Regions from separate parts of the Bifidobacterium sp. W8110 genome, predicted to be linked through region 1. Evidence: riboswitches for the same ligand, from Rfam matches in the RefSeq annotation. Region 1 holds a riboswitch; the other holds the start of a gene.
The links. A riboswitch is a leader RNA that binds a small molecule or an ion and turns the genes downstream of it on or off. The one in region 1 is predicted to bind guanidine.
Positions count from the first base shown of each region.

Region 2: another riboswitch for guanidine. It lies ahead of H3T88_RS05130 (DMT family transporter); the one in region 1 lies ahead of H3T88_RS02655 (hypothetical protein).

Region 1 is NZ_JACFQO010000001.1:631,695-640,349, forward strand. It holds gene H3T88_RS02645 (hypothetical protein) at 1-831, opposite strand, end outside; gene H3T88_RS08890 (ACT domain-containing protein) at 1,183-1,644, opposite strand; gene H3T88_RS02655 (hypothetical protein) at 1,533-1,832, opposite strand; guanidine-III (ykkC-III) riboswitch at 1,863-1,923, opposite strand; gene H3T88_RS02660 (aldo/keto reductase) at 2,070-2,456, shown strand; gene H3T88_RS02665 (NAD(P)H-dependent oxidoreductase) at 2,666-3,085, opposite strand; gene H3T88_RS02670 (carboxymuconolactone decarboxylase family protein) at 3,233-3,559, opposite strand; gene H3T88_RS02675 (VOC family protein) at 3,889-4,272, shown strand; gene H3T88_RS02680 (LysR family transcriptional regulator) at 4,388-5,308, opposite strand; gene H3T88_RS02685 (DNA cytosine methyltransferase) at 5,537-7,996, shown strand; gene H3T88_RS02690 (hypothetical protein) at 7,998-8,655, opposite strand, start outside.
Region 2 is NZ_JACFQO010000002.1:507,758-516,412, forward strand. It holds gene murC (UDP-N-acetylmuramate--L-alanine ligase) at 1-627, shown strand, start outside; gene H3T88_RS08835 (cell division protein FtsQ/DivIB) at 624-1,901, shown strand; gene dtd (D-aminoacyl-tRNA deacylase) at 1,894-2,394, opposite strand; gene H3T88_RS05125 (GNAT family N-acetyltransferase) at 2,789-3,307, opposite strand; gene H3T88_RS05130 (DMT family transporter) at 3,376-3,693, opposite strand; guanidine-III (ykkC-III) riboswitch at 3,702-3,765, opposite strand; gene H3T88_RS05135 (FtsX-like permease family protein) at 3,967-5,406, shown strand; gene H3T88_RS05140 (ABC transporter permease) at 5,427-8,108, opposite strand; gene H3T88_RS05145 (ABC transporter ATP-binding protein) at 8,102-8,655, opposite strand, start outside.

The DNA.
Region 1 (8,655 bases):
GATAAGGGCGAAGGCTGCTAGGGTCTCGATCATGCTGGCGATGATCCAGGCTATGACGATGGCGTTCTGATGTTTGCCGACTGTTCCCATGCGGGTGAAGATAAAGACATCCATGATGAAGGTCTGCAGAACCAGAAGGACCGTCGCCACAACTACCGTCCTGGTGTGCCTGTCCGCCTTCGTTCCTTCTTCCTCTGGTTTGCCGGGAGACTTGAAGCTGGCGTAGGAGAGGAGCCAGATGCCGATTCCGAAGAGGACAGCGGCAAGAGGCAGGGAGAAGAAGATCGGCATGGTGCTTAGGCTGAGGCCCAGAGCCGCGACCAGGACTGCCGAGGCCAGGCCAAGATAGAAGGAATCATGGTTCTTCGCCTTGTGCGGTTTAGGTAAGCTGGCAACGCTCGTCGGCTGAGATGGCTTGTCGACAGGCTTACTGGGTTGATTCGGCTTGTCGTCAGGGGAGGGGCTATGCCCTTTGTCTGGATGGCCGGCTTGCACATGGCTGGCGGTTAGAGCCTGTTCCTGCTTATTTTCCGTTTCAGGTTTGCCATGTTCGGCGTTCTTGCTGGATGAATCCCTGCCTTCCTTCTCGCCTGTTTGTCCTGATGCAGGCTTGGGGGCATTTTCTGTCGGGCTTTCCTTTCTGACGTTCGTATTCTCCACTGGTTTTGGCATGCGGTTCTTGTCATTCATTGTTGATTGTTGGGAACTTTCCCGGGTGCCGTTGCTCCGCGAGGAGTTGCCCTCGTACCTCTTTTGCTGGTTATCGGGCATCCGCGATTCCTCATGCCTGCCTTGGTTCTTATTCGCATGCTCGTTTCGATTGTTGCTCATCTGACCCTCCAGGCTTGTTCTTCCCCTTTACTTGTGGCAGGTCATCTGGCGGCCTGCCCATTTTCAGGAAGCAACCTCCGTTGAGGCCAGTGTATGTGTCCTTTTCTCGTAAAAGTGGCATTGACCAGCACTAAGTCAGCATCATTTTGATATCGACTTTTGCGGGTGAAGTGCTGGATTCGTTGCAGTGTATTCAAAGACGAAAGACGTTTGTTTATGGACGTGCAGTATCAGCGGTCATATTCTAAACTTCGACTCTTGGCTATGCTGCTTTTTCACTCTCACGTCTTTTTATTCCTCAGCACGTTCTTTCTGCAGAAGGAGTATTTTGTGCCGCTATGCTGCTGTGTGTCAATCAGAAGATTGTATATCCTGACTTGTCGAGGGCACCCAGGGCGGCAGGGAAGTCATCGGTCTTGGTAAGGACATAGTCTGTGTTGCAGTGGAGACGGCGAAAATACCTATGCCCTTGTCTGCCAGAATTGTTGCAATCGGCGCCATGATGCCAATGAGCGAAAAATCGAGAATACCTTGGATGCGGAAGGCCCGCCAGCCGTCGCTGCGTTCCAGGGTCTGGCTGGGAACAATGTCGGCTGGGCAGACCAATGAAGTCTCTTGGTCGGTTCGCCCCGTAAAAACATAAGGTGAGTTCAGATCAATCTCTGTGTACTTAGCAACTTTGCAGACAGTCAGCTTCGCTTCTATAAGCTGGATGCAGATGCCTTGCCCTTGCCTTGTCGCTGAGCTGCAATTCTTGGTCGTAAGTAACTTGCTTTTTGAGTAGGAACGGGTGAAGGCGTATAGCGCAACCAAAGCCCATCCGCATTCGAGGGCAGAAAGGTCCGCTGCCGGTTAGACAGGGCATCGACTGCCAGCAAGCTTGCGCCGGCAAGGTTCAAAACAAGGTTGACTTTACTGCTGCCGGGCAGACCTAGCAGTTGCCGCGAAGCAAAGGCCATGAGCAGCAGTAAAAATCCAATAAGTTGAATCGGCATGAACAAACCAACCACATCCTTCCACGAGTTACCCAATGAGCGTCGTCGTCAATCCGGGTACGGCGCCTCTCGTTCGGGGAAGGGATGCTTCCGGAAGACACCGGAGCACCACTGTCAGGGGGCCGAAGGTCTGATGCGCCGCATATGCAGAAGATGAATGGGCAGCCATATACTGCAGGTATTGTACTGTTTTCCCACACTTTGTTAGATTGCAGGAGGGCATCACCAAGGAGACGACAGCGCATGGAAGATCTGTACGAGCAAGGCCGAGTTCGTGGCATTGGAGTCTGCAATTTCCTGCCTGACCGGCTGATCGATTTGATTCTTTCCAGCAGAATCGCTCCCATAGTCCATCAGATAGAGCTGCATCCTTTCACCCAGCAGATCCCACTTCGAAAGGTCATGGCCGAGCAGGGGGGGGGCGTACCCACGGCCTGGGCACTTCTGACTGATGGTCGTCGGGGTATTTTCGATAATCCTGTCCTTAGACGTATTGGTCAGCCCCATAGCAAGACCCCGGCCCAGATGGTATTGCGTTGGCTGACCCGGCAGAGGATATGCGCCATCCCGAAATCCGTGCATGAGGAACGGATTCACGAGAACCACAATATTGTAGATTTTCAGTCTTGATGATGACGATATGCATGACATCAGGGCTATGGATACGGGAGGGCCGCTCATTCTTGTTGATGTGGATACGCCTGAGGAGGCTACACGTCTGCACGTGATATATTATACACAGTGACTGAGGTCCGCTGAGCCGATAAGAAAAGGGCACCCGCACCTGAAGATTCCAGTGTGGGCGCCCTCGTCTTGACGTCAGAGATTGTCGCTGAGGCCTATTGTGCTGGCCAGTCGTCTTGCAGACAGCTCAAATAATTCTTGGCTGCCTTTTCCAGGCTCTGATCGCTCATGCCGGAGCTAACGCCGGTCAGAATGAAAGGCTTCCGATAGACAGTTCCGATGAGATTGCTGGTAGCTTTGAACGGAGCCAGGAGCTCGTCGACTGTATAGCCGAATTCACCCTCATGGTCATAGTTCTCTCCAGCAGAGCCGACCGAGACGGCAAGCATGAGTTCCTTGCCTTTCATGGCGTCGCCATGGGTACCATAGGCCCATCCGTAGGTGAGCACCAGGTCTTCCCACTCCTTGAGCAGCGGAGGGCAGCTGTACCAATAGATGGGAAACTGCCATACCAGACGGTCACAGCCTTTGACGAATGCTTGCTCGCCAGGAATGTCGATTTGGCCTGAGCGCAAGGCAGCATATTCGTCCCGGACCAGGATACCCTCATCATCATGCCCTTGGCTTCCCGCATCAGGCGGGCGTTGATCCGTGAGGCTTCCATATGGGGGTGGAAGACGAGGACTGCCGTCTTGGCGTTTTGCTTCGTGCCTTAATCACCTTCAGCCGTCATTTTGCCAGATTTGCTTGGCGCGGTTGAAAGCCGACCAGGCCTTCGGCCAGCCTGCGTAGAAGGCCAGATGGGTGATTTCCGCTGCTATCTCGTCCTTGGTGATGCCGTTCTTTTTCCCGATGTTCAGGTGAGCGTCGAGCTGTTCTGCGCTACCCATGGCAATCAATGCGGCTATGGTGATCATGCTTCTGTCATGCGCGGACAGTGCTTGTTCATCATCCCAGACTTCGCCGAATAGAACATCGTCATTCAGAACTGCGAACTGAGGAGCGAATTCGCCCAACTGCTCTCTTCCTGCTGTTTGCTTTGTGGCCATGCTGTTGCCTTCCTTGCTGACTGTATGATCGCCCAAGACCCCCTGGCGTCAGCCGGCATGCGCAGATTCACTTCCATCTTGGATGTGAACGGCAACAGTCTTAGGCTCTTGAAGTGATATGTATAATACCGATTGCTTATATGTTGGTATTCGTTTTTTGCATGGGTCTATCGTGGAGCTTTCACCCGATTGGTTTCTTCTTGGCTCTGGTATGGGTCTTATCTGTTGTGACAACGGATCGTTTTTTTTTTGCTGACCCTCAATGCCATTTTTTCGCATGTGTGCGCCTAGGCTGCCTTTTGGGTTATTCAGCGATGGGAGTTGAGGGAATGAGAGTCACTGCTTTGGATCATCTGGTCATCACAGTACGGGATGTCGACGCGACCTGCGCGTTTTACCGTGATGTGCTGGGCATGCAGGTGCAGGCGTTCGGCGATGGGCGGTTAGCACTGAAATTCGGCCAGCAGAAGATCAACATTCACGAGGCCGGCCATGAGATTGACCCCAAGGCGGATAGGCCTACGCCTGGCTCGGCTGATTTGTGTCTGCTCGTGGAGGATTCGCTGGATGATGTGGTTACCGCGCTTCATGAGCATCATGTTGACTATCTGGGTCCGGTCAACCGGACTGGCGCCCATGGGGCCATCACCTCGGTGTATGTCAGGGACCCGGATAGGAACCTGATCGAGCTTTCCAGATACGACCAGGACTGATACTAGGCAGGAGCCGGATACGTCAGCACGTGCATCCTTGCGGCTAGATTCTCTGAGCCGGTGGTTCGATAAGTGCAGGCTGGGTTTCGTGTTTCTGTTTATATTTCGAGTCGCATCATAGCGTTTTCCCGGCTTCTGCCGATTTGCAGGTGTTTTCTGTTCCAATCTGCCTTCGTAGTATTCCCAGGTAACGACTCGCCGCCGATGAAAAATGTCTATTGCTCTTCCAAACCAGGTTCACTCTTGTTCTAAGTTCAGGCACCAGAGGTTTGAAGACCAGATTCGAGTCTTCGGTCAGATTGATGATCCGGTCCAGGCAGAGCGCGTAACCGCATCCTTCACTGACGAATAGTGACGCGTTGAAGAGCATGTTGTAGGTTCCTACAACATGCAGTTCGTGCTCCGAGAAGGAACTCCACCCGTTGAATTCTCTGTCGAACCTGACTTGCCGCGAGAGCAGGAGGGGTATCTGCTCAAGATCTTCCTGGCGGATGCCATCATGGTTGGCCAACGTGGAGTCCTTGCGCATGAGCAACCCCCATCTGTCGGCTGTAGGCAAGCTGATATAGGAGTATTTGGTGTTGTCCGAGGGCTCAAATAGCAGGCCAAAATCCAGAAGCCCTGATTCCAATTGATCTGTTACGGCCTGACCATTGCCGCTGAAAATGTGGAACTTTACCTGAGGATATTGCTGCAGCATGCACTCTGCGGCCCTGGCCAGGAAGCGCACGGCTTCTGTTTCCCCTGCCCCGATGTAGACGTTGCCGTTGATTGGCTTGTCCATGCTTGTGAGCTCAGCTTCAGTACGGTCGGCCATGAGCACGATCTCGCGTGCTCGGTCGCGCAGCAGTTCCCCTGCTGGAGTCAGCGTGATTGTGCGGCTTCCGCGGTCAAAGAGTTTGTGCCCTAGATGCTCTTCCAGATCTTTTATCTGCCTAGACAGGGATGGCTGGGATATGCTCAGGTACTCAGCTGCCCCAGTGATGCTTCCCTCTTCAACGATGGCCAGGAAATACCTCAGCACCCGTAAATACATTCTGTATTCAACTATGCAATTTGATATGATGATAAGCGTAGTATAAAACCACTTTGTTTAAATAACCTAAGTGGTTTCCTCGAACGACGGCGACTCTAATTCATGTAAACTCCTGCTCCAAGATGCCGTGGAAAGGCATAATTTCACATAGTGTGAGTGAATAAAGAGATGAAGGACAAAAAGCAAAACGCTGATGTAAATTTCCTTCTTATGCTGTATTGTTGACCTATGAATTCAGTTAAAGCGGAAAACTCATATATTAGCCTATTCAGCTCGGGAGGTATTGGCGACATTGGCTTTCATGATGAGCATTTCTTCTGCATAGCTTCAGCTGAATTGTTATCTAAACGAATCGAAATACAAAGAATCAATCACATTGCAGATGACAATAGATTGATATGTGGCGATTTACTGTTACCAGGTCCATTCGAAACTGTGTTATCTCTCGCAGAGAACTATATGGAAGAGAAACAGCAGCCTATTACCGCTGTAATTGCTACTCCTCCATGTCAGGGGATGTCTGTTGCGAACCATAAAAAGGGCGATGAGCTGAAAAGAAATTCGCTTGTGGTACGGTCGATAGAACTTATTCAAAAGGTTAAGCCTCTAGTTTTCATATTTGAAAATGTTCCGGCGTTTATGAAGACTATATGTACTGGCCAAGATGGAATTAATCGTCCGATTAAGGATGAAATCGAATCAGACTTGGGTGCTACTTATGAATTTTATTCGCATGTGTTGCAGCTGAGCAACTATGGTTCTCCGTCAAGCCGTACCCGATCTCTTACCATTGGAGTGCGCAACGATATCACATGGGTAACTCCTTTGGATTTGTTTCCGAGTAAGAAAAGTGCGCCTACGCTGCGTGATCTAATCGGAGATCTTCCCCGATTGACGGAAATGGGGCAAAGCTCAGAGGGGGATGTGCTGCATTCTTTCAGACCGTATAATAAAGAGATGCGGTCATGGATTCATGATTTAAAAGAAGGACATTCTGCTTTTGAAAATAAGGACCCACTTAAGAGGCCACATAGAGTAGTTGATGGCAAAGTTATTCAGAATGTGCAGAAAAATGGTGATAAGTATAGACGTGTTCCTTGGGATGCTGTGGCTCCGTGCGTGCATACGCGGAATGATATCCTGGCAAGCCAGAATACGATTCACCCAGAAGATGATCGGGTTTTCAGTATCCGAGAATTAATGAGAATGATGGGCGTTCGCGATGATTATCATTGGTTCGATTCGCAGACGGATGCAGGTTCATGCGCTTGTATGAGCGAATTAAAAAATCACGCATTAAATATTAGACAGTGTCTCGGTGAAGCCATACCAGTGCCTGTGACGCAATCGATAGCACGTCACATCAGTAAAGCTCTTACACCATTTCTCAGGTTTTCGTCACAACGACCTAGACGCGCACATGTTTCTAACTGGGCAAGTGAAGCACAAAAATGTGCTTACGTCGAAGTTTCAGAATTGCGCAAAAAAAGTTTGTCTGCTTATTATACAGAACCCTTGATCGCCTTTTCAGTCGTTAAGCGATCGTTAGCAGAATATAAGGAGAATCGAAATAAAGCGATTAAGATTCTGGAGCCTTCTTGCGGAAGCGGCGTGTTTATTCAGATACTGAATCAGTTTGCTGAGTTTTACCCGATAGATTTGGATTGCTTAGATATCGATGCAGAAGTCATAAAGCAAGTGAAAAAAAGATTCCAAACCTCAAATAACTTTATTAATTTGACGATATGTCGAAAAGATTTTCTCAAAGATTGCAGCGAGATGATTCATGATTTCGATTTAATAATTGGGAATCCTCCTTTTGGGCGCAGGAAGTTGGATAAGAACAGTGCTTGGGGAAAAGATCCGGAGCTGTCTGTTAGGTTCTTAAGGAAAGCGGTCTCGTTAGCCGAGAGAGTAGCTTTCGTATTACCCAAAGCATTTTTACACGCAGCCTATTACCAAGATATACGTAACACAATTGCATCTATGACTGATGTACGACATATATTAGATTTCGGTGAATTCACATTTCATGATGCTAAAATTGAAACAATAGGTTTAGTCATAGAAGTGGTAAGCGATTATAGAAAAGGGAAAAATCTCTTAAAAATTAAATCATGGCCGCAAGAGTGTATGGCGGCAGGGCCATCTGAATATTATCTAGATTGCCGATTCCCAACATGGATCATTTATCGGAATAGCCAATTTGACAAAACTGTTGAGTTATTAAAGTTAGGTGTATTTAGAGCATGGAGAGATAGGAGGATTAGCCGACGACTTGCTGTATCTAGCGGGATAAGAGTACTACGCGGGAGAAACATCGGAATGAACGGTCACTTAGAGCACGATTCAAGAGACTACAAAGTTTCGAAATCTACTGCAGACAGTGTTTCGTCATCTATAGCAAGATTACCTGGAAACAGCAAATTCTTGGCTCCTAATCTGTCGTATAACCCTCGGGTTATAGAATTCGAAAGTGGCAAAAGTGCAGTCCCTGATGGGAGTTGTGCGGTCCTGTATGGAGATTTGAACCCCGAGTCTTCTCGAACTTTCTTATCATTCGCAGACAGCAAGCAATTCCAATCTTTTTATAGGATAGCTTGTAATTATTCTACGAGATCTATCAATATAGACTCTTGTTTAGTTTATTGGTGGGGAGTGCCCAAAAACCCGGAAAAAATACACTAATTTAGTCCACATGATTGATTATTGCGTCTCGCAGAGACTTATACGTCGGCTTAAGATCTTGTAGACCCCAACCAACTTCAAGGACCTTTACGAAACCACTATAAGTGTACATTCCATCTCTTTCAAGAACACTCTTTTTGATGGTTTCCAGTTTTTGTGATAAGCAAACACGCTGAAAGGATAAATCAATCTTATGTGTATTTCCATCAGGATGAGCTTGCCCAAGATGCTGGCCAGGTGTGAGTGCAATCATATTTTCGGGTATTTCAGCTAAAGTAGGGTAAGAATGGACTGGGAAAATGTGGTGGATATGCGTAGCTTTCCCCAAGGAAGAATCAGGAATTTCCGAAATTTGTCTCTGGTATGTCTTGACTTTAAGCATTACAGCGTCTTTGAGATGCCTGTGCAATTCATATTCTGCGCCGCTCTTTGATTGTTGAATATACTCTTGGCGAGTCATTTGTTTGGGTTTCTTCGAAGCAATATCTCTCCAATTTGGTTTGTTATAGATGAGGTCTATGTTTGTTGGTGGACAATCCATTACACGACCTCTCTTGATTCCTGGAATCAGTAATGCATAGGCTGTTAGATTAATTACCTTTGGAAAAATTCGTCCTGCCTCAACTTCGGGATGTGCGCTACCTTTGCTGCCTAATGAC
Region 2 (8,655 bases), on a different contig from region 1:
CAGGTGGATTTGGCGATTCCCGGCATCCACAACGCCCGCAATGCCGCCGCGGCAATCATCGCCGCCATCCTGCTGGGGATGGATCCCGATACGGCCGCCGCTTCTGCCGCAGACTTCCATGGGGCCTCTCGACGCTTCGAGGTTCGCGGAATCCAGCATGGGGTCACCGTAGTGGACGATTACGCCCATCATCCTACGGAGATCGCCGCCCTGCTGACCGCCGCCAGACGGCGTTATCCGGGTCGGACCATCAGGGTGCTCTTCCAGCCCCACCTGTATTCGCGAACCGCCATCTTCGCCGACCGTTTTGCGGCTGCTCTGTCCCTGGCGGATGATGTGACCGTCACCGACATCTTCCCCGCCCGCGAGTTGGCCAGAGATTTTCCGGGCGTGGATGCCGGGACCATCCCCGCAGCCGCCCGTAAGGCATCGAACCGGGAGTCCCAGGATTCCGGGAAGAGGTCGACCGGAACCGTCTTCCGGGCTTGCCCGGACATGCATCAGGCCGCTCTGGACCTGGCGGAACGGGCGGAGCCGGGGGATGTGATCCTGACCGTAGGCGCCGGCGATGTCACTGCCATGGGACCGGTCATTCTCGACAAGCTGGTTGAACGGGACGAGCAGTGAGGACCGGCAAGGGTCGCAGCGCCTCCGGCGGAGCTTCTTCCAGGACCAAGGCCGTCCGGGCAGCCAAAGCTGCTCGGACAGCCCGGTCTGGGCGTACCAAGTCTTCAGGAGAGGAACCGCGGACTGGCAGGACCGCCAGATCAGCCAGGTCGACCGCCTCCGATGTTTCAGCGCAGGCCAACCGGTCCAAGATCGACAAAACAGGCGGCGAGGGTAGGCGTCTCAAGCGCTCCAAGCGTCTCAAAGGTTCAAAGCGTTTCAATGGTCGCCCGAATCGTTCCAGGAATGCGGGCGGATCGAGGACACGTAGCGTCAGATCCGCCTATTCATCCTCCCGCTCTCTGGTACAAGGCAGTAGCGCCTCGGCCTCCAAGTCTGCGGTGCGCAAATCCGCGACCACACGTTCGGCGAGTTCGGGTGAAGGATTCGTCGATGCCCGGACCATACCGCCGGACCGGCCCGTCTCTGGCAGGATAGGCACCGACCAGGAGGATCAGGGGCTGGGGATCTTCGTCCGGCCCAAGGTTCTGGACTTTCAGGCCCGGGTGCGCGAGAAGAAGAAGGTCAGCCGCAGACTGGTCCTGATCCGGACAGGTGTCGTCCTCCTGGTCATGGCTCTGATAGCAGGACTGGCATGGTTGCTCTTTCTCTCGCCGGTCTTCCGCCTGCAGGCCGACAAGGTCAGTGTCAGCGGCGGCAATGCCTGGGTGTCCAACGATCGGGTGGCCTCAATCGTGGCCCATCAGGGAGATCGCTCGCTGCTGCTGATTTCCACCAATGGCGTCGAGGAGGAGATCAGCGGCATGGCCGGGGTGACCGATGCCGAGGTCCGCAAGAGTTTTCCGCACGGTCTGGAGGTGACCTTCGATGCCCAGGAGCCCACTGCGGTCTTCAAGGATGCGCAGGACAAACTGACGGCCGTCGACAGACAGGGGAGGGTGCTCAACACCGTGTCCAAACCGGTGCACGGGGTGCCGGTCATCCAGGTGGCCACCGTGAAGCGTGCCCAGCAGGATCAGGCGGTCAGACAGACTCTGCGGATTCTGTCGACCATGCCTGAGACCATGCGTCATTCGGTGACCAAGGTGACCGCGGAAACCCAGGACTCCATCACCACCGAGCTGGACCAGGGCAAACATGTCATCATCTGGGGCGACGGCTCCGACCTGAAGCTCAAGCAGGCCGTGGTCGACAAGATCATCAACGATCCATCCAAGATCGGCGACAAGCATCAGCTGGATGTGTCGGCGCCCCTGCGGCCAATCGTCAAATAGTCGCTGCAGGAGCTGCCGTCTTCATCAACCTGTCAGTGTCCAGCAGGATGGTCACCGGGCCGTCGTTGACCATATCCACCCGCATGTGGGCGCCGAATTGTCCGACGGCAACTGGCACACCGGTCGCGGCCAGTGCCTGGTTCAGATTTTGCCAGACGCTTTGAGCGTGTTGGGGTTCGCCCGCAGCCATGAAACTGGGTCGATTGCCGCGCCGCAGATCCGCGTAAAGAGTGAACTGGGAGATGGAGAGGATGGATCCGCCGCAGTCCAGGACCGACCGGTTCATCCGGCCTTCCTCGTCGGGGAAGATGCGCATCCGGGTCAGCTTGCGGACGGCATAGTTGACCTGGTCAGCTCCGTCGCCATCCTGGACGGCCACCAGCAGCAAGAGTCCCTTGCCAATGCTTTGGGGTTTAAAATCAGGATCTGGCTGCCCTTGCTCGTCGACCACATCGACCCGGGCATGGCTGACCCGCTGTATGACGATTCTCATGCTTTCAGTCTAAATACTTCAGACGTTGTTGTAGTATCGCAGGGAAAAGCTGGACCGGTACCTGGTTGGTGTCAGGTCGGAGAACCGTTTGAAGACTGGCATGAAAGACGCCCACTTCAATGTAGTCGTAGCAGGGCTGGTTCCTGTCAAGGGTCCAGTCGATGGCTGTCCCGTGAACTCTTTCGATGCCTAGCTTCAGGTCGAAGCCGAATATGCCTGTGTCATCAAGGTAATACGACGGGCTTGGTCGTCGACACGGTCCTGATCAGCGTGCATGGATGATGTCATGATGAGTTACCTGCTTTTTCCGCTGATAGGAGGATTCTGGTCAGTCATGGTTTTCCTTGGATCGTCCCGGATTTGTCGGCGTCGCTTGGATGTACAGACGTATCCTTCAACTGACTGCTGCGGTCATGATCCAGTCGGTCTGTAGTTCCTCGCCCAAGGTGAAGGTGTGTTCCCCGGTCCGTTTGAAGCCCATGGCTTGGTAGAAACGTTGGGCGGGCTCATTGTGTTCCCATACGACCAGCCAGATTTTGTTCAAATTCTGAGTCCTGGCACGTTTGAAGGCTTGATTGACCAGCAGGGTGCCCAACCCGCGGTGCTTGAAGTCAGATAGAACATATAGCCGCTCGATCTCCATGGATGTGTCGCCGAACTGCTCTGTTTGGGCCTTCCAGGTGTTGAGCTGCATGTAGGCTGCGGGCGTGCCGTCCACGCTGGCGAGCAGAAAAACGGATTCAGGTTCGGACAGTTTCGACTTGACCAATTCGGGGGAGAAGTAGTGCCGGAGGTAGTCTTCCATGTTCTCTTGGCTGTTGTCGGCGGCGAAGGTGTCGCGGAAGGTGGTCATGCCCAAGGAACGTATCAGCCTGGCATCATCTGATGTGCATTGCCGTATTGTTGTGGTCATGATGGCGATTCCTGTACTCTTGATTTTATTTGTTGCTGAGGTGTATCTGCTTTGTTGTGCGTCAATTCTTAATTGACGATCTTGAGCCCGACCACGCAGGCGACCAAGCTAATGATGAGCAGAATGCGAGCCAGCGAAACAGGCTCCGAGCCCGTAGCCATGGCGTATAGGACAGTCAAGGCAGCTCCGATGCCTACCCAGACCGCGTAGGCCGTGCTGGTAGGGATGCTGCGCATGGCAAAGGCCAGACCCATCATGCTGAGAATCAGTCCCACAATAAAAACGATGTCAGGGACAATTTTGGTAAAACCCTGAGACTTGCCCAGGGCGGTGGCCCAGACCGATTCACAGATGCCCGCGAGTATGAGTACGATCCACGAGGACATGGTTCCCTTTCGGCAAGTCTTGTCGCTGTCCGGGTACTTGACCATCGTCCGGGAACCTGCATTGGATTCTGGGTATCAGAGTAGCACGGGAGGCGACTCTGAAGGCGGACTAAGCAGGGGAGTGGTCGACGGTCCATTGCGAGAAGGAATCGGGGTTGATTCAGGGGCAAATCAGGGGTTTGCCGGATGTTATCTTCCGCGCAGATCGGCTATTCATATACATAGAGGTGGATAGCAGAATGTACGCACGAGGATGTGGCAGGTGAATGAAACATGACTTGGGCCTTGCGTGACCTGAAAGCCAATAGTGGCATCTGGGCTGGCGTCTTTATCGTTCTTGTGGTTACCCAAACCCTGCTCTGCGCCATGAGTGTGAGTATGGGAGTCAACAGCTATTACCAGGGTCTGTCGGTCAAGACCAGGGATCCTGCCAAGAGTCTGGCTTCGGCCCTGAGTCTGGTCTTCCTCACGGTCATTGTGCTCGGCTGCTTGGTGATCAAGCAGACACTGCAAGCATCAATTCGCCAACGTCGGCGAGGCCTGGCCCTTCTCTCGCTGTTGGGAGCCACGCCTAAGCAGATCCTGCTACTTACACTTTTGCAGGTGATCATTCTGGTTCTGCCGGCCTCCCTTGTTGCCGTGGCTCTTTCACCTGCGCTGGCTGGAAGGATCCTCGATTGGTATTCCACCGGGATGCGAATGCCGGTACATTTTGCTTTTACCTGGCGCAGTTTTCCGGGGTCTGCCCTGACCGGTCTTACAGTGGGATTGGCCACGGCCGTCTTGGCGACCAGCCGGACATTGCGGGATTTGGGAAAGACGACACCTGTCCGGGTGGTGCGCCGTGCTGAGGAGAGCGAATCGATTGACCGCCCCCGACATGGTCGTGGTCTTGTATCCCTTTTTCTTGGGCTGGCCTTGCTGCTGTTGCCGTTGCCTGTCTTTGCCTATCTTTCGCACAGCGGCTCTGGGCCCTTGGATCCTAAGCAAGTCCAGGCGGTCATAAGTGCCGTTGGAAGTGGACCGCTTTTCGCCATTCTCTTGCTTCTGATAGCCTTGGCTCGCGCTGGTGGGCCGGTTATAGGCAGGGCCACTCAACTCTGGACTGCTCTGGTGCCGTCATCGTCTGCTGTCTGGCGGATAGCGCGTTCACAGGCTGTGGTCAGGAGTCGAGACACTACATTCGGCTCAACAGTTATAGCTCTGACTGCATGTATGTTTCTGGTCGGCGGTCTGTTGGCTGCCGGAGGCACCAGTACCGTCGCCATGAACAAGGTACCGGGAATAGAGAATGTCACATCGGGAGGAACCCTGGAGTTGCTCTATGGTTTCTGGGCAGCGCTGCTGGTCGCCCTGGTCGGCGTGATCGCGGGGTTCGCTATCGCCGCTCGGGATCGTGACCTCGATCTGGCGCTCCTGTCAATCGCTGGGGCAAAACCGCAGCAGCTTACTGCTATATCCACATTGGACGGCACCATCGTGATGACTACAGGCATTATCATCGCAGCAGGCGGCACCGGACTGGTCGGACTGAGCACAGCTATGGTCTACTGGCCCCTTATACACAGTCTGTCCGTAGTTTTTCCTTGGCAGTTTTTCCTTATCTGCGGGTTGCCGATCATCGTCGTCGGGTCGCTGGCGACCATGCTGACGGCGCGGCCTGCATTGAGACGCTCGCCCATAGCTATTCTGCAAGGCGCCATAGGCGAATAAGGCTTATGCATAGCGCAGGCTCATTCCACGCTTTTCAGCGCTGAGACAGGGTCGATACGGTCCAAGGTAGGGTTGGTAAAGAACTGAACCACAAGGGCGAATACCATTGTGGCTGCAGCTGCAATCAGGCAGGAAACCGGCTTGATCTGAACATCGAAATAGAGGGATGGCATATTCAGGGCGGAAGTCAGCAGTCCGGCGACATACCGGCCCAGCGGCAGGCCTAGAAGAATGCCTATCAGTGTCAGAATCAGCATCTCCTTGTTGATATAGGTGTGAACCTCTCGGTCATGGAACCCCAGGACTTTGAGAGTGGCTATCTCCCTGGTGCGTTCGGATACGTTGGTCGAGGACAGGGTGAATAGGACAGCCAGAGCCAGACCGCCAGCCAGCGCCACGATCAGCATGACCACCGCGTACATCAGATCAAAGTTCATGGATCGCTCCATGTCGACGGTGCTGACGGCCGAGGCTACCTCCTGGTTTCGGCTAAGACGGTTGACGTAAGAGACCTGCTGGTCGCGAGAGCCGGTCAATAGGGCATAGACTGCATTCATGGCTGTGCTACCGCCCTGGCTGGTTTTATCAAACAGACGCTGATAACAGTCCGCTGTCAGATAGACGTCAGAACCGATTAGACTGCGGGAGACAGCAGCGACCCGCGTTTGCACCGCGTTCATATCCTTGTCGAGTAAGCGGATGGCCGATCCGGCGGACAGGCCTAGGGAATGAGCAGCCGATTGGGACACAATCGGACCCGCATTGCTCAGATGGAGGGTTTGAGCCCTTCGATCTGTTGAACGTAAATTGACCATTTTGGAAAAAGATGGCTCCTGGTCTTTCGGAACCACTACCAGTTGAATCGCCTCGGACTTCTGCCGATGCGAATGAGGCAATTCAGCAGTCATTCGACTCGACTCCACACGAATCGGCATTATCGAGCGTGTGCGGCCGTCCTTCTGCAGCAGCTGACGCAGCGGGGTCAGATTGTTCTGCGAGCTGACGGCCAGCAGATTATAACGGTAAACGTTATGGAACTGTCTGGGCCCCAGGGAATCAACCGTGTCACTGATGGCCAAGCCGCACAAAATCAGGGCCGTGCAGCCGGCCACCCCGCCAACGGTCATGATCATCCGCCCCTTGAATCTGAACAGATTGCGGGCCGTGACCTTGTTGAGGAAGGACATGCGCCTCCAGAGGGGCCCAATCTTCTCCAGGAAGATGCGTGCGCCAGCTTTGGGGGCCTTGGGCAGCATCAGTTGCGCCGGCGTCTGTCTCATTTCGTTGGCGCAAGCCACTGCAGTTGCCAGAAGCACACCCACAGCGAACAGGGCCACTCCAAACGAACTATAAGCCCAGTCGTAAGCCAAACGAGTGCCGGGCACGACATACAGATCGCGCAGAATCGTCAGCAGGAAGGCCGGGATGCCGATGAAACCTGCCAAATTCCCCAAACCGCCGCCAATCAGACAGGCCAGAAGGGCGAACAAGATGTACCGCAGGGCAACGGGTATGCGTCCGTAGCCCAAGGCCAGGTAGGTACCAATCAGTCCACGCTCCTCTTCGACCATGCGAGTCATGGCAGTCAGGCTCATGAGCACGGCAACCGTTAAAAAGATTACAGGGAAAGCTCGGCCCAGAGATTGGATGGAATCGATGTCGGACTTGAAATCAGAATATGATCCGCTGGTTGCGCGACTGTTGAGATACCAGCGCACAGGTGGCACCAAGGTGGCAGGATCCGTTGTCGCTCCACCTGCTGTCTTTGGCATGGTCTGGTCGCCTGAAACAGCTTCAGCCGCCTGCGGGAATTGCCCCGTTCGCCTTGCTTGTTCGAGTTGCAGTTTGACATTGTCGACCAGCTCTTGATGACGGGCCTCTTGCCTGTCGGGCTGGACCTTACGCGCTATCCGGTCGGTCATACGATTGACCGCGTCTTCGTAGTCGTCCCTGAAGGTGTCCATCTGCTCGCTGCCCTGCATGCGCAGTGAAATGGCCGCATAGACTGGCTTCTGCTGTTGGCTCCCTGAGTCGGCAGGTGCTTTGTTGGGCAGGAAGAGGCGGTAATCGGAGGTTGTGGTTCTGCGGAACCCTCCTGCCCGCCGACCTCGGGGATTGACCAGATCCTGTGGATCAAGAACGGTGCCGATGATTGTTAGTTCAGAGGTGTTATCAGCAGTCTGACTGGCATCGTGATCGTCCTCCAGTTGGATGTGACCACCCAGCCGCAGATGACTGTCAGTCAGGAATTTTTGCGTGACCGCCACCTCATTCTTGGACTGAGGCAACCGTCCGGCCTGAAGATAGGGTTGGTTCAGACCGTGGGAGTGCAAACGGACCAGAGTCAACTCTTTCTTGCTGCCGTTTACCGTTGTTTGAGCTTTCTGGAATTCTTCCGCCTGGGCCTTGCTGACATCGGACAGCCGCCTGAGAGCCTGCAAGTCGTCGTCAGTGAGGCCGGAGGAGGAGACCACCTGCACGTCGTAGAGCCCCTGGGCCTTATACAAGCGGTCGGCTGCCTGATACATGTCCTGGCAACCTGCCCAAATGCCCGTCAGGACGGCCACGCCCAGAGCAGAGATCAGACCGATGGCCAGGAAGCGCTTCCAGCTGTGGAGCCAAGAGCGCAGCATATCTTTGACAAAAGCGACGGGAAAGCGAGCATGGCTGTCTTGCCCAGGAGCTGTCTTGACCCTTACCATTCGATCTCCTCGACCGGAGTGGGGTGGTCGTTGACTTCCTGGCTGATGACCTTTCCCGAATGGAAACGGATTAAATTATCAGCCATTGGTGCCAGAGCCGAGTTGTGAGTGATGATCAATACCGTCATTGACTGTTGGCGGCATATGGTTTGCAGAAGATTCAAGACTTCACGCCCGGTTGTAAAGTCGAGGGCGCCTGTAGGTTCGTCGCACAAGAGGATTTTCGGTCTTTTGGCGATCGCTCGTGCAATGGCCACCCTCTGCTGCTCACCGCCTGACAGCTGTGATGGAAAGTTGTCCATACGGTCTTTCAAGCCAACGTCTTCCAAGGTTTGAACCGGATCAAAGTGGTCAGTGCAGATCTGTGATGCCAGTTCAACATTTTCAAGAGCTGTCAAGCTGGGAACCAAGTTATAGAACTGGAAAACGAAGCCGATGTCGTTGCGTCTGTAGTCGATCAGTTCATGATGGCCCAGGTTGGTTATCTGCCGGTCGCCCACAGATACCTGACCAGAGGTGGCGGTATCCATACCCCCTAGAATATTGA